One region of the Caballeronia sp. LjRoot31 genome, then DNA from elsewhere that is predicted to be linked to it. Evidence: predicted binding sites of a transcription regulator. Region 1 holds the regulator's gene; the other holds the start of a gene.
What was found. Region 1 encodes FliA, which starts transcription of late flagellar genes. Its sites were predicted from a motif close to CTAAAGTTTNNNNNNNNNNNGCCGNTA; they were not measured.
Positions count from the first base shown of each region.

Region 2: the regulator FliA is predicted to act here: its motif matches at 4,451-4,477, upstream of ACSQ8V_RS35445 (flagellin).

Region 1 covers NZ_CAXURX020000001.1:4,009,961-4,016,556, reverse strand. The annotation lists gene ACSQ8V_RS17990 (DUF433 domain-containing protein) at 1-137, shown strand, start outside; partial or broken gene ACSQ8V_RS17985 (hypothetical protein) at 134-525, shown strand; gene ACSQ8V_RS17980 (Rieske 2Fe-2S domain-containing protein) at 551-1,648, opposite strand; gene ACSQ8V_RS17975 (diguanylate cyclase) at 1,950-3,041, shown strand; gene ACSQ8V_RS17970 (RNA polymerase sigma factor FliA) at 3,073-3,804, opposite strand; gene ACSQ8V_RS17965 (MinD/ParA family protein) at 3,835-4,767, opposite strand; gene flhF (flagellar biosynthesis protein FlhF) at 4,760-6,469, opposite strand; gene ACSQ8V_RS17955 (hypothetical protein) at 6,578-6,596, opposite strand, start outside.
Region 2 covers NZ_CAXURX020000003.1:1,503,825-1,510,420, reverse strand. The annotation lists gene ACSQ8V_RS35460 (LysR substrate-binding domain-containing protein) at 1-625, opposite strand, end outside; gene ACSQ8V_RS35455 (ATP-binding protein) at 692-3,070, opposite strand; gene ACSQ8V_RS35450 (response regulator transcription factor) at 3,191-3,895, opposite strand; gene ACSQ8V_RS35445 (flagellin) at 4,556-5,413, shown strand; gene ACSQ8V_RS35440 (FliM/FliN family flagellar motor C-terminal domain-containing protein) at 5,597-6,457, shown strand; gene fliN (flagellar motor switch protein FliN) at 6,459-6,596, shown strand, end outside.

The sequences.
Region 1 (6,596 bases):
CCGACTATGGCGTGAGAACGGAAATCATCGCTGAGGCCTTCAAGGCCGAGAAAAATAAGAAAATAGTCGCGTCCCTATTCGATGTCCCGGTCGCAGCAGTCGAAGCTGCTATCCGCTACGAGCGGATGGCAGCATGAAGTATTTCTTCGACAACAACCTTTCCCCGCATCTGGCTCATGCTATCCGGGAGCTCTGCCGAGTCGAAGAGACCGTTGCGCGGGTCATACATCTGCGTGACAGGTTTCCACCGGACGCGAAGGACCACGATTGGAAGGGCGCTGGGTTGTTCTATCGCAGGATGCCTTTCGTAAAAACGACATCGAGCGCAAGGCCCTGCGGGATTCCGGCCTGATAACGTTCGTGTTTCATCGGCAGTGGACAGAGCGCCAGCACTGGGACAAGGCACAAAATCTGGTGAAGTGGTGGCCGGCAATACTCGGTCAAAGCCGAAGAATAAAAGGTGGTGCGGCGTTTCGAGTGCCATGGAGGCACAGCGGTGGAAAATTCGAACAAATTCCGCTGTAGTCCATGAGCAAAGTGGGGACGGTGTTTAGCCTCCCCCATTCAACTCCGTCCCATACCCCCACCCCCACTCCCTCAAATACTTCCGATACCCCACCGACAACCTGTCACACACCTGATGCAACTCAGCCTGCGGATCGAGCGGCAACCGCTTTGGCCATTGCGATTCCACAATCGGCGTGTCCTGCATCAATATCTGCATATTGAAGTCATATAACGCCTGATCGGAGTGCGTGGATTCGTCCTCGAACACGGACACCAGCCACGCCCGCGTCTCCGTTTCACTCACGGGCGACGCCACCAGCAACAGATGCAACGCGCCCGCACCGTGCTGCGCCGCCTTCGACAAACTCGCCACCAGTGGCCGTTTCACGCGATACACATAGTCAATATCCACGCCCTCCTGTCCCGGCAAACCCGCAGGTTGCCAGAAGCGACACTGCCGCGCCTCAAGCCCGCCCGCCGTTTCAATCACTTCGTAATCCTGCACTTCCGCGTGCGATGCATCGCCGAGAATGCCGGTATGCACGAACGGGAAGTGCGCCATATCGAGGAAATTCTCGACCACGCGCGGCGCCGATGAACGCACCGTTTGCGCCGCGAGATTGATCCGGCGCGCACTGGGCATGTCGTACTCTGCGTACTCCGGAAAGAAATCCAGCGGACGCGAAGGCTCGCCGAGACACGTCCACACAACACCGTATTTCTCCTCCACGCGATAAGTCCGCGCGCAAGCGCGCTTCGCGGGGCGTATGGAAGGATTGGCGGGAATATGGATGCACTGGCCATCGGCGTCGTAGCGCCAGCCGTGATACGGGCATGCAAGCACCCCGCCCGTCACCGAGCCCAACGACAACTGCGCCCCGCGATGCGGACAGAGATCGCGCCAGACGTGGGCATTGGTAAACATATCGGGCTGCGCTGCCGGAACGTCAGTCTCCGACGCGTTGCGCCAGACCACCAGCCGTTCGCCCGCCACCACAAACCCTCGCGATTCCCCGGCGGGCACATCGGTGCTATTACACACAGGCAGCCATTCGCCGAGCAACGCGGCATTGGGCGCGGCGAGAGCGTCATCGGCAGCATTCATGCCGTCAGTGGAAGAAGCGGGTTCAAAGGGTTGCATCGGGCGTCAAAAAAACCTACGTAGCAGATAACGATTCAAACATCGACTCAAAATAACAATTCGAAAACAACCCAGGGGGAAACGCAAGCCGCCAAAAACGCCCTGGCGCGCCGAATGCGTACTACTTCATTCGATATCGATTACACGAACTCAGCATTAATCCGCCACGAATTTCGCCGAATCGCGCTGTTTTCAGCCACTTTTCAACGACGCAGTACGATTGCAATTCTGCACTACGCAGTCACTGCAGAAAACGCGGCATCGATCAGCACTTCGGGAATCGTCATCAGGGAGACTCAGAATGGGGCAGGTGAATGACCCCTTCCACCGGCAGCGTGGTTACGTGTGGTTGCCCTATCTCGATCCGGAAAAAGAGCAGGCGACGCTACGAGTCATACTGGGCGGCCTCGCAACGGCCGTGTACGGCGCGCTGGCGTGGTCCGTTCCAACGCCCGCCGCTATCGCCAGTTTCCATGCGCTCGCGCTCTATCTGATCTACGGCGTCGCGACCCGGCTAATCATCAGCCAAATGCAGCGGCAGTCGACTCTGCGGCTCGCATTCACGACCGTCGCTGACCAGGCATTGCTCGCCGTGGTTCTCGGCGCAGGCGGGGCGCTAACATTGCCCATGCTGTGGGCCGTCTTTCTCTTCCTGATCGGTGCGGGCGGGCGCTACGGCAAGCGCGCGCTGGCGTTGTCGTGTGGAACGGCGCTGGTGGGAATCGTCGCGTTGTCCGTCTTGCAGCCCTGGTGGATGATCAACCGGTCCGCGGCGCTGGGGATTGGCCTGAGCGCGCTCGGGGCGTCGGTCTATCTCGCGGTGCTGATCGGCCGCCTCGGCAGCGCGAACCGCGACCTCGCGCTCAAGGCCGGCACCGATCCGCTCACGGGGTTGAGCAACCGCTACATGCTGGAGCAGACTATCGGCCGGGCGGTGATGGCGATATCGACGGGACAGGAAGGCGCGACCGGGCTGCTGCTGATCGATCTCGACGGCTTCAAGGAAGTCAACGATACCTACGGCCACGAAGTCGGCGACGTCGTGCTGCAAACTTTCTCGGCGCTGCTGGCAAGAAGGGTAAGAGCCACCGACACAGTCGCGCGTCTCGGCGGCGATGAATTCGTCGTACTGGCGCGGCATGTGACCGGCAACCATGCCGTGCAAACGGTGGCAAACGGCGTACACGCGGTGCTGGCGGAAATGACGTCGGTGCAGGACCGAGTGGTGAATCTATCGGCGAGTATTGGTGCTTGCGTGATTTCGCCGGACCTGAGCACCGGCTACAGGGAGATTGCCGTGCTGATGCGCGCCGCTGATCGCGCGATGTATCGCGCCAAGGCGCTCGGCAAAGGTCAGACGGTGTTCGCCGAAAGCGCGGATTTCGAAACCTGATCTGCGTTCACCGGCCTTCAGCGGCTGGACGTCAAGCCTCCACGCCCGACCACGCCTGTTCCCGCAACTTCGCCCGCAGACGCGCGACGGCCTGACTGTGCAACTGGCACACACGCGATTCGCTGACTTCCATCACGGCGCCAATCTCGCGCAGATTCAACCCCTTCTCGTAATACAGGCTCATCAGCAGCTTTTCGCGTTCGGGCAATTTATCGATGGCCTCAACGAGCGCCGAGCGCAAGCTGCCGTCGAGCAGCGCGGAGAGCGGGTCGGCTTTATCGACGCAATAACGGTCGAGAAACGGCTCGTCATCGGAAGAACGATCGAAGTCTTCGTAATAGATCAACTGGCTGCCATGCAGATCCTGCAGCATGGACTGGTATTCGACGAGCGGCATGTTCAGGTGCTCAGCCACTTCCTGTTCGCTCGCCGACCGGCCGAGATGCTGCTCGACCTTGTGCACCGCCGATTCCACCTCGCGCGAGGTCTTGCGCATGCTGCGCGGCAGCCAGTCGTTGGCACGCAGTTCGTCGAGCATCGCGCCGCGAATGCGCTGGCTGGCGTAGGTCTCGAACTGCGCGCCCTGATCTTCTTTATAGCGGCTCGCGGCATCCAGCAAGCCGATCATGCCGGCCTGGATCAGGTCGTCCAGATCGACGCTGGCCGGCATTTTCGCCACGAGCTGCAGGCCGAGCCGGCGCACCAGCGGTGCGTAGCGGGTCAGGACCTCGGCCTGTGACAGTTTTCCCTGGGCGTTATACATCGCGTTCACCTTGTTCCTTCTCCTGCGGCATCACACGGACGCGGGGCTGCTCATCGCAAGCTGCATCAATGGCGTTTCGGTGCGGCGTGCCGCGCCGGAGTTGATCGAGTACTCCAACCCAGGCTGCGTTTCCGCAAACAAGGTCTGCACGGGCCATTCAAACTGCGACGCTTGTGGCATCGGCCAGTACTGCAATTCAGCGGCAATCTGCCGATAATCCCGGGCGGCGGCCGTCGCCGGAAAAGCTTCCACCGCGCAGCGCGACAGCTCGTGCGCTCGCGTCACGCGCGGATCTTCGGCCACGTAACCCGCCGGCATGAGTTGCACCGAGAGATAGCGGCTGGCGACGTCCGCGAGGTTATCGAAGGCGATTTGTGCGTCGGCGCCGTTCTTCACGTGATTCACGACGACCCGGAACCGTCCGATGGCATGCGCGTAGTGCAGACGCTTGATGCAGGCATACGCCTCGGTGATCGCGACCGGCGCCACGCGGGTCACGATCACGAAGTCGTGCGCTTGCACGGCCAGGCTTGATAGCGCGCCGCTGCGATCGAGCTGGGTATCGATCAGGACGATATCGGCGGGTCCGTCGAGCAACACCCGGCAATGCGCGGCGTCCTGGCTGATGCGTTCGTCGCGAGGCGCGGCGATCACCGAAAAGCCAAACGGCGTGCGCGTGACGGCGTCCTGCAAAAAACGCTTGCCGGACAAGACCGCGCCCAGTGCGCCGTTGGGCGGCACCTTCGCCAACTGGCTCACCGACAACGCGTTCTGGCGCTCATCGATCACCAGCACATCCTTGCCTTGCGCGGCGAGGGCGGAAGCCAGGTTGACGACCGTCGAGGTATTGCCGGTGCCCCCCAATCCACCTGCCGGGGCGCCGCACACCGCCACGACCCGGGAGCCGTTGCGTGTCAGCAGACGGCGCAAGCCTTCGGCCTGATCGGACGCGAACTTATCCAAAGTGAACCTCATGCAGTTCAGTGGAAGCGCGCGCGGAGAGCGCGGACAGGAGCGCCGGCACGTCGTCGTCTTGCGGCACGAACGGCGAGCCATCGCGCGGGATGCAGAAGGCGCTCTTGATCAGGAAGCGCTTGGTCGCGACGTACAGGTTTTCCGGCACCTTCTGACCCGTCGATACGTAATGCACGGGCAGCTTGTAGCGGATCACGGTGTCGAGCACGCCACCCAAATTCGTGGCTTCATCGAGCTTGGTCAGGATGCAGCCCGCGAGCGGCGGCTGGTCCGGCGTGCTCTGGTAGGCCTGCACGACTTCGTTCAAGGTATCGCCGTGGCTGGTGGCGTTCAGCAGCAGCAGGCGTTGCACCGGATGGCCGGCACCGCACAACATCGAGATGTGATCGGCGACAGTGCGGTCACGCTGGCTCATGCCGATCGTATCGATCAGTACGATGTGCTTGTTGCGCAGTTCGGAGAGCGCGAGTTGCAGGTCGCTTGCGTCTTTCACCGCATGCACCGACACCCCGAGGATCTTGCCGAAAATACGCAGTTGTTCGTGTGCGCCGATCCGGTAGCTGTCCGTGGTGAGCAGCGCGACCTTGCTGGCGCCGAAGCGCATCACGCAGCGCGCGGCGAGCTTGGCGGTGGTGGTGGTCTTGCCCACTCCCGTCGGGCCCATCAGCGCGAAGACGCCGCCGCGGTTCATCATGGATTCTTCGCTGTCCATGACGGGCAGGTTGTTTTCGAGCACTTGCTGAACCCATTGCATCGACGCTTCGGCTTGTTCAATCTCCGGCATGTTGTCGATCATCAAGCGCACCAGTTGCGCGGAGAAACCGGCGGCGAACAGGCGCTTGGTCAGCTCGGCGTGATTCGGGCTGCGGCGCTGGCGATCGCCCCACAGCAAGCCGGCGAAGTGCTCTTCCATCATGCCGCGCATTGACGAAAGTTCATGCATGACGGTGTCGTTCACGACTTGCTCCATGCGGGTGCGGATGGCTTCGGTAACAGCGGCCGCCGCCGATGCCGGCAAGCCCGCAAATGCGCCTTCCTGCATCGAACTGGCGGCCTGGGCCGAGGACGTGTGCACTTGCGGCTGGATCTGGGCGTGTATTTGCGCGGTTTTTTGTTCCGCGCGGCGAGCGGCGAGGTACGCCGCTTCGCGTGTCCATCCGGGGGCTTGCGCGGATTCCTGCGACGTGACGGAAACAGGACTGCCTAATCCCTTCGCAATTGCCGCCGATGCGCTCAGCGCGCGTTGCGGCGCACTTTCAGCGGCCGACTGCGCCACCCGGCGTGCATGCTCGATCAACCAGGGATTCGATTCGGCCATCGTGAACGACGTGTCATCTGCTTGCGCTTCAGGCTCCATGTCATCCAGCGGTTCGGGATTGGCGCCGAACACCGACGAAAAGACATCGCCGCTGGCGTACGGGTTCGAACCCCCGTTCGAATTCGAGTGGGACTGCGAATGTGACTGCGCGTGTGATTGGTTTCCGGCCAACGTCTTCAGCTTCATTTCGCGATGCTCGGCGGCAGCTTTCGGGGAGATCTGCGCGAGGTCGCCGTCCGCAACCGCAACGATCTCAACGCTGCCGTCTTCGGTCACCCGGTTCGACAACACGATCGCATCGGGGCCCAGTGCCTCACGGACGACCCGGAACGCGTCGCGACTCGTGGCACCGATGAATTTGCGGATGTTCATTTACCCCCCGATGAGCTCGCGCTCACGTTGATCTGTTGCGATTGACCGGTTGCGTCACGTTTTGAGCGCCTTACTCTGGTCCCATGCACGGTGGCTGCCATGAATGAATTATTGCAAGGGCGGCTGG
Region 2 (6,596 bases), on a different contig from region 1:
CGCCAGGACAGAACGCCCATTCCATCACCCTGCGATTACGTCCGCTGAAAAAATTCACCGCCTTGTGCCTGCGAAGATCGTCGAGCGTGTGCGGCACGCCGTGGCGGGAAAGATAGGCCGGCGAGCCGCACGTGACCATTGGGATCGCGCCTATTTTGCGTGCCACGATACTGGAATCCTTGTGCTCACCGAGCCGTACGGCACAGTCGACACCGCCGCTGATCAGATCGACCGGGTGGTCGCTCGCGCCGAGCACGAGATCGATTTGGGGGTACTTCTGCTGAAATGCCGGCAAGGCGGGGATGATGATCGCCTTGGCCAGGGTCACGGCTACGTCAAAGCGCAGACGTCCCTTCGGTAGAACCCTCTGCTGGGAGAAGCTCGCAAAAGTATCATTGACGCTTGCCAGAACCTCAAGGCAACGCTTGTAGAACTCCTCTCCCTCGGCCGTCGTGCTGACTTTGCGAGTGCTGCGATTAAGCAACCTGATTCCTAGTTCCTGTTCGAGTTGCTGGACCGCCTTCGAAACGGCGGGACGATGCAATTGCAACGCTTGCGCCGCGCTCGTAAAGCTGCCCCCTTCAACGATGTGCACATAAACCTGCATCGTTTGCAGACGATCCATATCGGCCCCCGATTGACTATGACGAGCGATCTTCGCACACTCGGCCCCGGGGAGGCCGCGCCGGACTCATAGGCATGGAACCGCCTGGCTTGCAACGATTCCTGCGTCAGGTTCCACCCCGAACACTCCAGCGGTGAATGCCGGCAGCACGATACGAAACTCCGTGCCCATCCCTGATTCGCTCGTCACGCTCAAAGATCCGCCATGTCGCTGGATAACGGCCTTGACGAATGCCAGGCCGAGTCCCAGGCCGTCTGCGACATCGCGATGGGTCTCCACCTGAAAAAACGGCTCGAATATTCGCGTCATGGCTTCGCCCGAGATGCCGATTCCCTCGTCGATCACATACAGTTCGAACGAGGCTGGCCCTGCCCTGGATATCCCGATCCGAATCGACGTATGTGACGGCGAATACTTGACAGCGTTGTCCAGCACGTTGACCACCGCCCGGATCAACATGTCGCTGCTGGCCATCACGAGCGTGTCGGCAATCTGCCCAATCGGTCCGATCAACTGGACTGACTTGCGCTCCGCCGTCGACCAGACCTGATCCATCGCTTCAACGGCCACGTCGTAGAGTGTAATAGGCGAGAACGCGTCCCGGTCAAGCTGCTCAGCACGCGACAGCTGCATGAAATCTTTCGCCACCCGCAGCGAATAATCGGCTTGCCGGCGTAGATCGGCCAGGAATTGCTGATCGCTTTGCGGCACGCTTTCCTGGCTTTCCGCCGCGCGTTCTTCGATGAGCGCCAGCATGGTTGTCAGCGGACTACGCAGATCGTGCGCGACGTGCCTTAACATCAACCGGTCATGCATCACGCCGTCCTTGACGTCTGAAATGTCGACGAGGCAAATCAAACGGAGCACGCGCTCTTCCGCAGCGGCCGGACTGAATGACATGTACGGTACGCATAGCAGTATGTGTTCACGGCCATCCAGATCGACCTCGTGACTGGTCGATTCCGTCGCCACGGAATACTCGCTGACCAATCGCTCGATTCTCAGCATCGGCGACGCAACCGGATTGGGCGAGTCGGCTCCGGCGGACGAATCCCACCCAGCCATCAACGCGGCCGCTTTCGCATTGCAGACCGTCACGCGGTCATTCACCGCGAGAAAAACGGGACACGGCAGGCGGTTGATCAGGTTCACGTACATCTTCTGCCACGACCGGATCTCGCGCATGGCGGTTTTGACATCGTTGAGCGAATCGCCGGTCTCCAGACCCGAGATCCAGTCCGACGCAGCGGGCTCCGTCGCGCCGATCGCTGTCGAGATCGCGCGTAATTTGCGGATCTCGCGCCGCAACACGTCGACCATCCTGGCAAGCCGATCCCACGCGTGGAACGCATAAATCAGGACGCAAACGATTGGCAAAAGGCCGATACTTAAGCAATAGTGGAACAGAGCGAGCAGCCCGATCGGGATGGCGAACAGCAGCGCGCCCCAGGCAACCGCCGCGGCATGCATTCGCCGGCCCTGAGTGAAGCTGCAGATCAGCACCATGACCAATGCCATGGCGACGTAAAACGGTACCGCTACAATCCCCGGCACTTCCCGGGCCAGGTTCCCGCTGACAAGGGATTCAGCAATCAACGCGTCGAGTTGCGCGCGCGACACGGTCTGCGCGTCAAGTGATGACGTCTGGAAGACGCCTTGGCCGCGCCAGACAGAATGACCGACGAACACAATCTTGCCGGCAAGGCTCGACGAGGGAATCCGGCCCCGCACGACATCGGCATAGGAATATTGCGGAATGTCCGCCACGCCCCGCAGCATCAGCAACACGGCGTTCGTCATGTGTTGGCTGACCGACTGGGCATAAGGTCGCAGATAACTTTCGAGCATGCCGGACGGCAAGACCTCGCCCCCTACACGGACCGCTTCCAAAGCGATGTGCCGTTCCAGGGTCGAACCGTTGGCGTGATTCGGAATGAAGCCGCTCACGACGCCGTAATGGCCCATCGTCACTTCGCCGTGACCAACCGCTGCCGCGTTCTTCTTCAGTTCCGCCTGCAATGGCGTTTTAAGATCGATGCCTACCCCATCCGTTCCCGCCGACCCCAGCAATACGACCCTGCCGTGTTTCGCCATCGCGTCTGTCAGGTCGATGGTGTCCGTGCGCGGCGTGATCATCAGATCCAGCGCGACGCTACCCGCATCGTGCAATCGGGTGATCAGTGGTGCGTAGGAATCAGCCAGGCCCGCGGCGCCGATCTCTCGCATCGAGGGTTCGTCAATGTTGACGACCACGACCTTGTTCGAAGCCGGATGAGCGAACAAGCGCGTCACGGTATCGAACAAAACCCGGTCAAGCGCGCCGGACATCGTGGCGCCGCCGGGATACCAGCTCAGGGCGGCGAGCACCAGCATCACTGCGGTGAAGACAATTTTGCGGATCCGCCGCTTGGACGAACCGCTGGTGGAAAATCGCGTGAGGGCCATAACGGTACCGCGTAATTGGTGGCTGATTGGTGAGCGACGTTCGTGCGAAACGAGATGGGAGATGCTTTTTCCCGCGATGCCAACGACACGCCGGCGGCCGGCGTGTCATTGGCTAAAGGATCAGATTGTTCGCACGCGCTCCAGCCTGTAACCGAAACTGTAGACGGTCGAGATCACAAGGCCGTTCCTCGAACACAACCCGAGTACATTGCGCAGTTTGCTGATATAGGTGGCCAGTGACGCATCGTATTTCCTGTCAATGGCTCCCCAGATTTGCTTGATGAGTGCGTCTTTTGTGACGATGCGCCCCAGATTGTGGAAGAGCTGCAGCGCAAGATCGAATTCCCGCACTGACAGGGCTATGTCGCGGGTCCCGCTGGCCTCGTCAATCTGCACGCTACGCGCGTCGACATCGAACGTGTAGTTCCCCACCCTCATCTGTTTGAGCCGATCAGCGTCGGGGTAGTATTTGCGTGCCTGAGCGTTGACGCGTGCCACCAGCTCGCGTTCCCGGGCCGGCTTGACGAGATAGTCGTCCGCCCCGCAGTTCAGGCCATGAACAATATCCTCCTCGCCGTCATGCTGGGTCAGCACAATAACCGGCAAGGTGTTCGACAGCGTTTTTCTCGTCCACCGCAGAACGCCGATGCCTGACGTGCCGGGTACATCCCAGTCGAGCACGAGCATGTCCAGGGGTTCGGACCGGATCAAGTCGATAAAGCTGTCGCCGTCGTGCCGGATAACACTGTCGTGGCCGGCTGCCTTGAGCCAGGTCGCCACGGTCTGGGCCTGTCCGACCGAGTCTTCGAGTATGCCAATGCGCATGACTCTCCCAATGTAGTCGCGTGATGCGTTAAATAAATCGGAAAACGAAAAATAGGGACGAACTGTGCGGAGCACAGTGTCCTGGCAGAAATTCCGCAACCACGCTGAATGCGGGGATTCGTGTTTAAAGAAGTAGCGATAACGACGCAGCCGGATACGGGGACGTATCCGGCGAGCGAAGTCGCATCCGCACGGCTGACCACGTGCGCAGCACAACGTTGGACTCTGCCCGCACGCCTGCGAGCCTTTTCTGCTTATTTTTCTGTTTGTTCATGAATCACACCCCGGTTCGCCCGAACCGCAATGCTTGCCGGTGAGCGAATCTTTGATATTTGGTCTGTTACTCGTCGCCGCATCAATTCCGCGGCGCTCATTTTTCTGTCGTCCTCTCAGGACGCATAGTGACTGCGCATGTCGCACGCCATGCTCTCGGAATCATCGCGGCGACCGGCAGACTCTACACAAGCAAAATGAAATATACATTACATAATAATTACATGCTTGAATTGGCGGCAACTATTCGTGGCAACAAACTGGGTCTGTCGTCACACGCATTTAATGTTTTCCTCCCGAGGGTCGTTCTGTGAAGGCGTCGTCATCTTTACTTTCGCATCAGGCGGCAATCCTTTTCCCGACAGACCTTCAAGGAGTCACCCGCTCATGTTGAGCCTTCACACGAACTCGGCTTCCCTGTCCATCCAGAACACTCTGGCGAATACGCGCTCGGCGCTGGACACCTCGATGACCCGCCTCGGCACGGGCTATCGCATCAACTCGGCAAAGGACGACGCTGCCGGCCTGCAGATCGCTACACGGCTCGCCGCGCAGACACGCGGCATGGCCGTCGCGATGCAGAACACGCAGAATGGCATGTCCATGCTGCAAACGGCCGATGGAGCGTTCAATGAAACCGGCAACATCCTGCTGCGAATGAAGGACCTTGCCACGCAGGCGGCCGATGCCTCGTCGACCGCCAAGGACAAGGACGCGATGCAGGCCGAATTCGACGCGCTCGGCGCCGAACTCGCGAACATCATGACGAACACGGCCTACGGCGGTGAAAAGCTGCTGGATGAAACTGGCAAGCTGAGCGGGGCAATGACGTTCCAGATCGGCGCAAGCGCCGGGGAAACGATGGAAGTGGACGTCGGCGAGCTGCTGACGGCGCTCGCCGAAAGCTTTGGGGAAGTCAGTGCGAACTATGGCGCCCCCGGCAACGCAGGCACGGAACTGGCCAACGGCGCAAACGCGATGATTGACACCATCAACGATGCGCTCGAGGCCGTCGGCGTGATGCGCTCGGCACTCGGCGCGTCGCAAAACCGCCTCGATCACATCAGTAACAACCTTGCGAATATGTCGAGCAATACGACCGACGCGCAAGGCCGCATCATGGACGTCGACTATGCGGCCGAAAGCGCCAACATGACCTCGAAGCAGATTCTCATGCAGGCAAGCACGTCGATGCTCAAGCAAAGCGGCAGCATGAGCCAGATGGTTCTGTCGCTCCTCCAATAACGTCTTTACGGCGTTACTGAACAGGGCCGATCCGCCCCGCGCGGATCGGCCCTGTTCTTGTGTCTTCTCGCGAATGCCTGTCGAGGCCACTCCCCCTTTTTTAGATTTTGTTAAGACTCTTCGCGCGCCCACGGCGCGACCCTGAGAATCACGGCTTCGTCGAGTTCATCGAGAAGCCCATCCGTGTCGAGATCAAATCAACTTTCCATCGGATCTTTCACATCCAGCCAACCGGTTGTGCTGGACCCGTGCACGCTCGGCAGGCCATTTCACCTGCTCGATGATTTCAATGGCCGCCTGGGCAGGCAAGTCGACCGTGTCCTGAGCAGCCGCTTCAACCGGCGGCGTGGCGCGGCATTCGCTGTCAGCGGCGTGAGCACTGCGTCTTGCGCTGCACCGTCCGGCGGAGCGGTCTGGCGCGGTATTGAATTGCCGACCGGAGGCGTCGCCGTCAAGATCGCGAGGCGCATGCTGCTCGCGATGCTCGATTGCCACTACGGCAACAAAGGCTCCACGCTATTCGACGATGCCACCCCGGAAACCGAAACCGAACATCGCTTCGGCGCGTTGATCAGCACGGCGCTGCTCGATGCGCTGATCACGTGCATCGAGCCGTCGCCCGACCTGACGCTGCTGACCAAGCCGGTAGCTCCGCCCGAGCGCGGCCGCCGTGTGATCCGCGTCGAGATACGGGAGCCGGCTCTCGGCCTCGCCGATGCGCTCGAATTCACGCTCGACGATGCCTGGCTAAGCCGGCTGTTCGCGAGCGTCGCACCGGCGCGCGCTTCTGCGTCGCCGGCTTCATCGTTTAACGCGATGCGTCATTCACCCCTCGCCGACCGCATCCCCATCACGGTAAGCGTGCGCATGCTGTCTCGCGACCTGCGGCTCGACGAACTGTTCAACCTGGCGCCAGGCGACATTCTTCCGGTGCGTGTTTCCGACACAGCGGAAGTGCTCGTCGAAGGATCGCGTCTGTACCGGGCTGTGATCGCCGAACAAGGCGGATCGCTTTGGCTCACCTCTTTCGAAGATGTCGAATGACATGAATCCTGACGACGATATCCATCTGGGCCCGAATGACACCTCTGACACCTCCGACGGCATGACGCCGGACTCCGGCCATCCGGCAGGTTCCGGGGCCCGCGTGCCCCGGGTGCAGCGCATGCTGGACAAGATTCCG